Regions from separate parts of the Streptacidiphilus sp. MAP12-16 genome, predicted to be linked through region 3. Evidence: predicted binding sites of a transcription regulator. Region 3 holds the regulator's gene; each other region holds the start of a gene.
What was found. The regulator HrcA, encoded in region 3, represses chaperone genes, less so after heat shock. The targets are predictions, from matches to a motif close to TTNGCACTCNGNNNNNCNGAGTGCNAA.

Region 1: ABIA33_RS04950 (FmdB family zinc ribbon protein) is a predicted target of HrcA. The motif match lies at 1,325-1,351, and genes of this name have one in related genera.
Region 2: groES (co-chaperone GroES) is a predicted target of HrcA. The motif match lies at 2,234-2,260, and genes of this name have one in related genera.

The regions. Positions count from the first base shown of each region.
Region 1 is NZ_JBGCBY010000003.1:233,051-236,325, forward strand. Features, by position in the region: gene ABIA33_RS04945 (S-methyl-5'-thioadenosine phosphorylase) at 43-897, opposite strand; gene ABIA33_RS04950 (FmdB family zinc ribbon protein) at 990-1,313, opposite strand; gene ABIA33_RS04955 (potassium/proton antiporter) at 1,448-2,941, opposite strand; gene ABIA33_RS04960 (penicillin acylase family protein) at 3,164-3,275, shown strand, end outside.
Region 2 is NZ_JBGCBY010000001.1:408,148-411,422, reverse strand. Features, by position in the region: gene groL (chaperonin GroEL) at 3-1,640, opposite strand; gene groES (co-chaperone GroES) at 1,774-2,082, opposite strand; gene ABIA33_RS01890 (SAM-dependent methyltransferase) at 2,287-3,275, shown strand, end outside.
Region 3 is NZ_JBGCBY010000011.1:3,284-6,558, reverse strand. Features, by position in the region: gene dnaJ (molecular chaperone DnaJ) at 23-1,168, opposite strand; gene hrcA (heat-inducible transcriptional repressor HrcA) at 1,223-2,254, opposite strand; gene htpX (zinc metalloprotease HtpX) at 2,468-3,275, shown strand, end outside.

The DNA of each region.
Region 1 (3,275 bases), on a different contig from region 3:
AACCCAGGGGGTGTGGAAAACTCCGCCACCCCCAGGGGTGAACTACTCCAGCCCGAGTCCGGTTTCCAGCCCGTCCAGTGCGTGCGAGCAGACGCACTCCCGCTCCGTCGTGCCCGGGAGCGCCTCGACCGCGCCCGACAGCACGCCACGCAGCCGGTCGATGCTTCCCGCGAACACCCGCAGCACCTCCGCGTGGGTCACTCCCTCGCCTGCCTCCACACCCGCGTCCAGGTCGGTGACCAGGGCGATCGAGGTGTAGCAGAGCCCGAGCTCGCGGGCCAGTACAGCCTCGGGGTGGCCTGTCATGCCGATCACCGACCAGCCCTGCGAGCCGTACCAGCGCGACTCGGCGCGGGTGGAGAACCTGGGCCCCTCGATCACCACCAGCGTGCCGCCGTCCACCGGCTCCCAGCCCGCCGCTGCGGCGGCCTTGACCGCGACCGCCCGCCCGACCGGGCAGTACGGGTCGGCGGCGGAGACGTGCACCACCTCGGGCGTCCGGCCGTCCGTTCGCGGCTGGCCGTCGTAGAAGGTCTGGACACGTCCCGTGGTGCGGTCGACGAACTGGTCCGGGACGAGCAGCGTGCCCGGCCCGTGCTCGGGGCGCAGCCCGCCCGTGGCGCAGGGCCCGAGGATCTGGCGCACGCCGAGCGAGCGCAGGGCCCACAGGTTGGCCCGGTAGTTGATCCGGTGCGGCGGCAGCCGGTGAGTGCGTCCGTGCCGGGGCAGGAAGGCCACCTGCCGTCCGGCGACCGAGCCTACGAAGAGGGAGTCGCTGGGCGGCCCGTAGGGCGTCTCGACGGCGACCTCGGCGAGGTCGTCCACGAGTGCGTACAGGCCGGTGCCGCCGATGACGCCGATCTCGGCGGTGGGAGTGCTGCTCTGCGGGTTCGCCATGTGCCGAAGCTTAGGAGCGTTCCGGGTATGCCGGAGCCCCACGCGTCCTTACGGAACGGGGACGTCGCGGGGCCCGGCGGAAACGCTGCCGGTCAGGCGGCCGGCGTGGCGCTGCTGCTGCTCGACGAGCTGGACGTGCTCGGCGAGGTCGCGCTCGACGACGACGAGGACGAGGAGTCGCCCGACGACGTGCTCGCGCCGCTGGAGGACTTCGGGGTGCTCACCGTGCTGCTCGCGGACGAGCGGCTGTCGGTGCGGTAGAAACCGCTGCCCTTGAAGACCACGCCCACAGCGGAAAAGATCTTGCGCAGCCGGCCGCTGCACTCGGGGCAGACCGTGAGGGCGTCGTCCGTGAACTTCTGGACAGCCTCAAGGCCGTTGCCACACTCGGTGCACTGGTACTGGTACGTCGGCACTGTCATTCCTCCTGGCACTCTCGCCTGATGAGTGCTAACGACGGTCAATGATGCGGTATTCCACGGCGATAGTCCACCGTGACCCCTGTGAGCTGTGACAACACCCACACTCCGGCGCCCGCGCGCCCCGGCGGTCAGTACTCGCCCCGCTGTTCCAGCCAGCCGGCCAGCTTCCCGCCCCGGTCGACAGCGCGCAGCCGCCGCTCCGTGCGGTCCCGTACCGCGTCCGTGGCCACCACCAGCAGATCGTCGGATGACCGCAGCACCGTCGTCGGCCCCGGTACGAAGCTCGCGCCGTCGCGGACGACCAGCGTCACCGCCGCGCCCTTCGGCAGCCGCAGCTCGCTGATCTCGACGCCCGCGAGCCGCGAGCCCGGCTCCAGGGTCAGCGACAGCAGGTGCCCGTGCAGCCGCTCCAGCGGCGCGGACTCGACGTCGAGCCGGTCCGCGTGCGCGGGGTCGCCGATCCGCAGCGTCCGCGCCACCCAGGGCAGGGTCGGCCCCTGCAGCAGGGTGAACACCACGACCAGCAGGAAGACGGTGTTGAACAGCCGCTGCGCCCCCGGCACGTCGGCGACGAGCGGGATGGTGGCCAGCACGATGGGCACCGCACCGCGCAGTCCGGCCCAGGAGAGCAGGGCCTGCTCGCGCCAGGGCATGCCGAACGGCGTCATCGTGAGCAGTACCGAGAGCGGGCGGGCCAGGAACACCAGGACCAGGCCGACGACCAGCGCGGGGACCAGCGCGTCGGGCAGCGTGTGCGGCGTCACCAGCAGTCCCAGCAGGACGAACATGCTGATCTGCGCGATCCACGCCAGCCCCTCGGTGAACCCCCGGGTGGCGGGGCCGTGCGGAAGCCGCGAGTTCCCCAGGATCAGCGCGCAGATGTAGACGGCGAGAAAGCCGGAGCCGTGCAGCAGCGCGCCGCCCGCGTACGCGAGCATGGTCAGCGCCACCACGGCGATGGGGTAGAGGCCGGAAGAGGGCAGTGCTATGTGACGCAGTGCCAGCGATCCGAGCCTCCCGACGGCCAGTCCGGCGACGAGGCCTATGGCGAGCTTCAGGACGATGGAGCCGAGCAGTACGTACCAGGTGTCGATGGGTCCGGGGGTGACGAACGCGACGACCAGGATGACCACGGGTGCGTCGTTGAATCCCGACTCGGCCTCCAACAGACCCCTGAGCCGGGACGGCAGCGGGACCCGGCGCAGCACGGAGAAGACGGCGGCGGCGTCCGTGGACGAGACGATGGCACCCAGCAGCAGCGAGAGCCGCCAGTCGGTGCCGACGAAGACGTGTGCGCCCAGCGCGGTGACGGCGACGCTGACGCCCGTCCCGAAGGTCGCGAGCACGGCTGCCGCCGGAGCGGCGGGTCTGATGTCCGTCCATTTGGTTCCGAGCCCGCCCTCGGCAAGGATCACCACCAGGGCGGCATAGCCGAGCACCTGGGTGAGTGACGCGTTGTCGAAGCCGATGCCGAGGCCGTCCTGGCCGAGAGCGACGCCGATGCCGAGGTAGAGCAGCAGGGTGGGGAGCCCGCTGCGGGAGGACAGCCGTACGGCTACGACGGCGACAAGCAGCACGAGGGAGAACATCAGCAGCAGCGTGTCGAGATGGTGGACGGTCACTCAGTTGCACCTCGCGACAGCGGCCGGCGGCGGGGACGGGGCGAAGCGGATTGGTTACTCCTTCTAACATTTTACCTGATCTTGGGTTTCCAGCGGATGACGTGAAGACCATGGACGGACGCCAGGCCGCATACCAGTCCGCACCGCTTCCGGTTCAAGTGTTAGCGTCGGCTCCGCCGCACCGCACGGCGGCGGACGAGCCCCTGCCCCACAAGGACCCTGATGCCCCGCACCAAGAAGTTCCGCAGGCTCCGCCTGCTGGTGATCCTGCTCGCCTTGTTGCTGGTGGTCGGCGTCGGGCTCGGCGGGTGGCTGGGTCTGCGGACGATCCACG
Region 2 (3,275 bases), on a different contig from region 3:
CGTCAGTGCGAGTGGCCGTGGCCGCCGTGCGAGTGGCCCGCGTGGGCAGCGGCGTCCTCGTCGGCCGGCTTCTCGACGACCAGGGTCTCCGTGGTGAGCAGCAGCGACGCGATGGACGCGGCGTTCTGCAGCGCGGAGCGGGTGACCTTGACCGGGTCGATGACGCCGGCCTTGATCAGGTCGCCGTACTCGCCGGTCGCGGCGTTGAAGCCCTGGCCCTCGTCGAGCTCGCTCACCTTGGTGGTGATGACGTAGCCCTCGAGGCCGGCGTTCTGGGCGATCCAGCGCAGCGGCTCGATCAGCGCGCGGCGGACCACCGCGACACCGACGGCCTCGTCGCCGGACAGGCCCAGGCCGCCGTCGAGCACCTTCTGAGCGTGCACGAGGGAGGCGCCGCCACCGGCGACGATGCCCTCCTCGACCGCCGCGCGGGTCGCCGAGATGGCGTCCTCGAGACGGTGCTTCTTCTCCTTGAGCTCGACCTCGGTGGCCGCGCCGACCTTGATCACGCAGACCCCGCCGGCCAGCTTGGCCAGGCGCTCCTGCAGCTTCTCGCGGTCCCAGTCCGAGTCGGTGTTCTCGATCTCGGCCTTGATCTGCGCGACGCGGGCGGCGACCTCGGAGCCCTCGCCGCCGCCGTCGACGACGGTGGTGGCGTCCTTGCTGATCGTGACGCGGCGGGCGGTGCCCAGCAGGTCCAGACCGGCCTGGTCGAGCTTGAGGCCGACCTCCTCGGCGATGACGGTGGCACCGGTGAGGGTGGCCAGGTCGCCGAGCATGGCCTTGCGGCGGTCGCCGAAGCCGGGGGCCTTCACCGCGACGGCGTTGAAGGTGCCGCGGATCTTGTTGACGACCAGGGTGGACAGCGCCTCGCCGTCCACGTCCTCGGCGATGATCAGCAGGGGCTTGCTGGCGCCGCCCTGCAGGATCTTCTCCAACAGCGGGAGCAGGTCCTGGATGCTGGAGATCTTGCCCTGGTGGATCAGGATGTACGGGTCGTCGAGGACGGCCTCCATACGCTCCTGGTCGGTGACCATGTAGGGCGACAGGTAGCCCTTGTCGAACTGCATGCCCTCGGTGAACTCGAGCTCGAGCCCGAAGGTGTTCGACTCCTCGACGGTGATGACACCGTCCTTGCCGACCTTGTCCATGGCCTCGGCGATCAGGTCGCCGACCTGCTGGTCCTGGGCGGACAGCGCGGCGACGGCGGCGATGTCCTCCTTGCCGTCGATCTCGCGGGCGACCGAGAGCAGGTGCTCCGACACGGCCGCGACGGCGGCGTCGATGCCCTTCTTCAGTCCGGCCGGTCCTGCGCCGGCCGCGACGTTGCGCAGGCCCTCGTTGACCAGGGCCTGGGCCAGGACGGTCGCGGTGGTGGTGCCGTCACCCGCGATGTCGTTGGTCTTGGTGGCGACCTCCTTGACGAGCTGCGCGCCAAGGTTCTCGTACGGGTCGTCCAGCTCCACCTCGCGGGCGATGGTGACGCCGTCGTTGGTGATGGTGGGCGCGCCGAACTTCTTGTCGATGACGACGTTGCGGCCCTTGGGACCGATCGTCACCTTCACGGTGTCGGCAAGCTTGTTGACGCCGCGCTCGAGCGAGCGGCGGGCGTCCTCGTCGAACTGCAGGATCTTCGCCATGCTTTGGGTTTCCCTCTCAAACAACCGAGCCCGGGCACCCGGTCTCACTCAGTGAAGACTGGGGCCCGGGCGGGTCACGACTCTGCGGTCAGCGTCAGCTGTGCTGCGGGGTCTAACTTCTGCTTACTTCTTGTTACTTCTGGACGATCGCGAGAACGTCGCGCGCCGAGAGGACGAGGTACTCCTCGCCGTTGTACTTGACCTCGGTGCCGCCGTACTTGCTGTACAGAACGATGTCGCCGACGGCGACGTCGAGCGGCAGACGCTGGCCGTCCTCGAAGCGACCCGGGCCCACGGCCAGGACAACGCCCTCCTGGGGCTTCTCCTTGGCAGTGTCCGGGATGACCAGGCCAGAGGCCGTGGTCTTCTCGGCTTCGAGCGGCTGGACCACAATGCGGTCCTCGAGCGGCTTGATGGCAACCTTGGAGCTGGTGGTCGTCACGTTCCGACCTCCCCCTTCGGAGATCACGGGGTGATTCATGTCTTGGGTCGCGAAGATTTGGGATGGCGTGGCCGTCGTCGCGGTGCCGGACGCGCCTCTTCGCGGTTAGCGCTCTCACTGGGAGAGTGCCAACCACGACACTAGGCCGCCGTTAGCACTCAGTCAACCAGAGTGCCAACGACGCGCGTGGGCGATGATGAACGGGTGGAGATCGAATCGTTCCGGGCGCTGCTGACGGATGAGGGCCAGGGGCTGCTGGCCGAGCTGCGGGACTTTGTCCCGGGACAGGAACTCGCCGTCGCGACACGTCTGCGGCGCAGCCATCCGGCGGAGCTTGTGTCGGCGGCGATCGGGCAGGCGCGGCTGCGGCAGCGGGCCGCGGCGAAGTTCGGGGCCGACGCAGAGCGGATGTACTTCACCCCGGACGGAGTCGAGCAGGCGACCCGGACCAGCGTCGCGGACTGGCGGGCACGCCGGTTCGCCGAGCTGGGCGTGGGCTACGTGGCGGACCTCTGCTCCGGCATCGGCGGCGACGCGATCGCGCTGGCGCGGGCCGGCATCACGGTGCTCGCAGTCGACCGCGATCCGCTGACCTGCGCCGTCGCGGAGGCGAACGCGGAGGCGCTGGGGCTGAGCGAGCTCATCGTCCAGCAGTGCTCCGACGTCACCGACATCGATCTGACGGCCTGTGAGGGCGTGTTCGTCGATCCCGCACGGCGCGGCGGCCGGGGAAGGATCTTCGACCCCGAGGCCTACTCGCCGCCCCTCAGCGTCGCCGTCCGCGCGGCGCGGGCGGTGCCGCACGCTGCGCTGAAGGTCGCGCCCGGCATCCCGCACGACGCCGTCCCCGAGGGCGCGGAGGCCGAGTGGGTGTCGGACGGCGGCGACGTGAAGGAGGCCGTGCTGTGGTTCGGCACGGACGCCGGGCAACCCCACCGGGCGACGCTGCTGCCGACCGGTGACAGCCTGACCGGCGGGCGGCTGCCCGACCCGGAGGCAGGCCCGGTGCGGCGCTACCTGTACGAGCCCGACGGCGCGGTGATCCGCGCCCATCTGGTCGCCGAGGTGGCGGCGCGGCTGGGGGCCACCCTGATCGACCCGACGATCGCCTACCTGACCGCCGACGAGCTGCTGCCGACGCCCTTCGCCACGCCCTACGAGATCACGGACGTGCTGCCGTTCGGCCTGAAGAA
Region 3 (3,275 bases):
CCGAGCTACAGCTCCGAGCTGATCACGACCGGCCGTTGAAGGCGTCCTTCAGACGCGAGAACAGCCCCTGCTGGCCGGGGGCGAAGGTGCCCTTCGGCCGCTCCTCGCCGCGCAGCTTGGCGAGCCGCCGCAGCAGCTCCTCCTGCTCGGCGTCGAGCTTGTTGGGTGTCTGCACCTCGACGTGCACTATCAGGTCGCCGCGACCGCCGCCGCGCAGGTGGGTGATGCCGCGCGAGTGCAGCGGGATGGACTGGCCCGACTGCGTTCCGGGCCGGACGTCGATCTCGACCGTCCCGTCCAGGGTCTCCAGCGGCACCTTGGTGCCGAGGGAGGCCGCCGTCATCGGCAGGGTGACGGTGCAGTGCAGGTCGTCGCCGCGGCGCTGGAAGGTGGAGTGGGCGTTCTCGCTGATCTCGACGTAGAGGTCGCCGGCGGGGCCGCCGCCGGGGCCGACCTCGCCCTCACCGGCGAGCTGGATCCGGGTGCCGTTGTCGACACCGGCCGGGATCTTCACGGTGAGGGTGCGACGGGCCCTGACCCGGCCGTCGCCGGCGCACTCGGGGCAGGGGGTGGGCACGACCGTGCCGAAGCCCTGGCACTGCGGGCAGGGGCGGGAGGTCATGACCTGGCCCAGGAAGGACCTGGTGACCTGTGACACCTCACCGCGACCGCGACACATGTCACAGGTCTGCGCCGAGGTGCCGGGGGCCGCACCCTCGCCGTTGCAGGTGGTGCAGACGACGGCGGTGTCGACCTGGATGTCCTTGGTGGTGCCGAACGCGGCCTCTTCGAGGTCGATGTCGATGCGGATCATCGCATCCTGGCCGCGTCGGGTGCGCGACCGCGGTCCGCGCTGGCCGCCGGCCGCGCCGAAGAAGGCGTCCATGATGTCGCTGAAGCCGAAGCCCGCGCCCGCGCCGAAGCCGCCGGGGCCCGCGCCGCCGCCGTTCGTCGACAGCGGGTCGCCGCCCAGGTCGTAGACCTGCCGCTTGTTCGGGTCCGAGAGGACCTCGTAAGCGGCGTTGATCTCCTTGAACCGCTCCTGGGTCTTCGGGTCAGGATTGACGTCAGGGTGGAGTTCGCGCGCCAGTCGGCGGAACGCCTTCTTGATCTCGTCCTGACCCGCGTCACGCCGGACGCCGAGTACCGCGTAGTAGTCCGTGGCCACCAAAATGCTCCGCTTGCTTCCGTTCGCGCCGACGTTCCCGACACTGCTGGGTCGTTATGAGGCAGCCAGGATCTGGCCGACGTATCTTGCCACCGCCCGGACGGCGCCCATGGTGCCCGGGTAGTCCATCCGCGTCGGTCCGACCACGCCCAGTTTGGCGACGGTCTCGTCGCCCGAACCGTAACCCACCGACACGACCGACGTTGAATTCAGTCCCTCGTAGGCGTTCTCATGACCGATCCGGACCATCATGCCCGCGTCGGCCGTCTCCCCGAGCAGCTTCAGCAGGACCACCTGCTCCTCCAGCGCCTCCAGCACGGGGGCGATGGTGAGCGGGAAGTCGTGCGGGAAGCGGGTCAGGTTGGCCGAGCCGCCGATCACGATCCGCTCCTCGGTCTGCTCCGCCAGGGCCTCGAAAAGCGCGGTGAGCACGGCCGCGACCGCGCCCCGGTCCTCACGTTCGAACGCCTCCGGAAGGTCCTGGAGCAGCGTCGGCACCTCGGCGAACCGCTGGTTCGCCGCACGGGTGTTCAACCTGCTGCGCAGGTCGGCGAGGACGGTCTCGCCGACCGCCGAGGGGCAGTCGATGAGCCGCTGCTCGACCCGTCCGGTGTCGGTGATCAGCACCAGCATCACCCGGTTCGGGGTGAGTGCCACCAGCTCGACATGCCGGACCGTGGAGCGGGAGAGCGAGGGGTACTGGACCACGGCGACCTGCCGGGTCAGCTGCGCGAGCAGCCGCACCGTGCGGGCCACCACGTCGTCGAGGTCGACGGCGTGGTCGAGGAAGCTGCCGATGGCCCGGCGCTCGGCTCCGGACAGCGGCTTGACCTCGGTCAGCCGGTCCACGAACAGCCGGTAGCCCTTGTCGGTCGGCACCCGGCCGGCACTGGTGTGCGGCTGGTGGATGTAGCCCTCGTCCTCGAGCGTCGCCATGTCGTTACGCACGGTGGCGGGCGACACGCCCAGATTGTGCCGCTCCACGAGCGCCTTGGAGCCGACCGGCTCCTCGGTGCCCACGTAGTCCTGGACGATGGCACGCAGCACTGCCAGCTTGCGGTCGTCGAGCTTGCGCTCCTCGTTCACGGGGCACGCACCTCCTGCCTGGCGGTCTGCTCGGGTACTCCCGGTCCAACATCCTTCCGGTTCTGGCACTCTGGATGCAGGAGTGCCAATACCCGTTCGGCCAGTGTAAGGCGCGAGGGTACGGGTCCGGAACGGCTGGGCCCCCCCATACGTACCTGTGGGTAGGCCCGACAGGGCAGAATTGCTGGAGAAGGCACACTTTGAGGAGGGGCCATGGCCAGGACACGCTTTGCACCGGATAAGGGCTTGACGAGCCGGATGCTGGCGACGATGTTCTTCATCGGCCTGCTGTATGTCGTTTTCGTCGGTGTCCTGCTGGTGGTTCTCAAGGGAGCCTGGCCGATCATCGCCGTGGTCGCAGGCGGTCTCTTCATCGCCCAGTTCTGGTTCAGCGACAAGATCGCGACCTTCAGCATGGGCGCCCATGAGGTCACCGCCGAGGAATACCCCGAGCTGCACGGGACCGTGGACCGGCTGTGCGCGCTCGCCGACATGCAGAAGCCGCGGGTCGCCGTCGCCCAGAGCGACATCCCCAACGCCTTCGCCACCGGCCGCAACGAGAAGAACGCTGTGGTGTGCGTCACCACCGGCCTGCTGCGCCGCCTGGAGCCGGAGGAGCTGGAGGGCGTGCTCGCCCACGAGCTCTCGCACGTGGCGCACAAGGACGTCGCGGTGATGACCATCGCCGGCTTCCTCGGCGTGCTCGCCGGGATCATCACCCGGGTGGGAGTGCAGTTCGGCCTGTTCGGCGGCTTCGACCGCCGGGACAGCCGGGACGACAGCACCGGCATGGTGATGCTGATCGTGATCGGCGTCAGCGCGGTCGTCTACGCCATCAGCTTCCTGCTGACCCGGCTGCTGTCCCGCTACCGCGAGCTGTCGGCCGACCGCTCGGCGGCGCTGCTGACCGGCCGCCCCTCGGCGCTGGCCTCCGCGCTGACCAAGGTCACCGGGCAGATGGCCGCGATCCCGACCCAGGACCTGCGCCGGGCGCAGCCCTTCAACGCCTTCTACTTCGCCC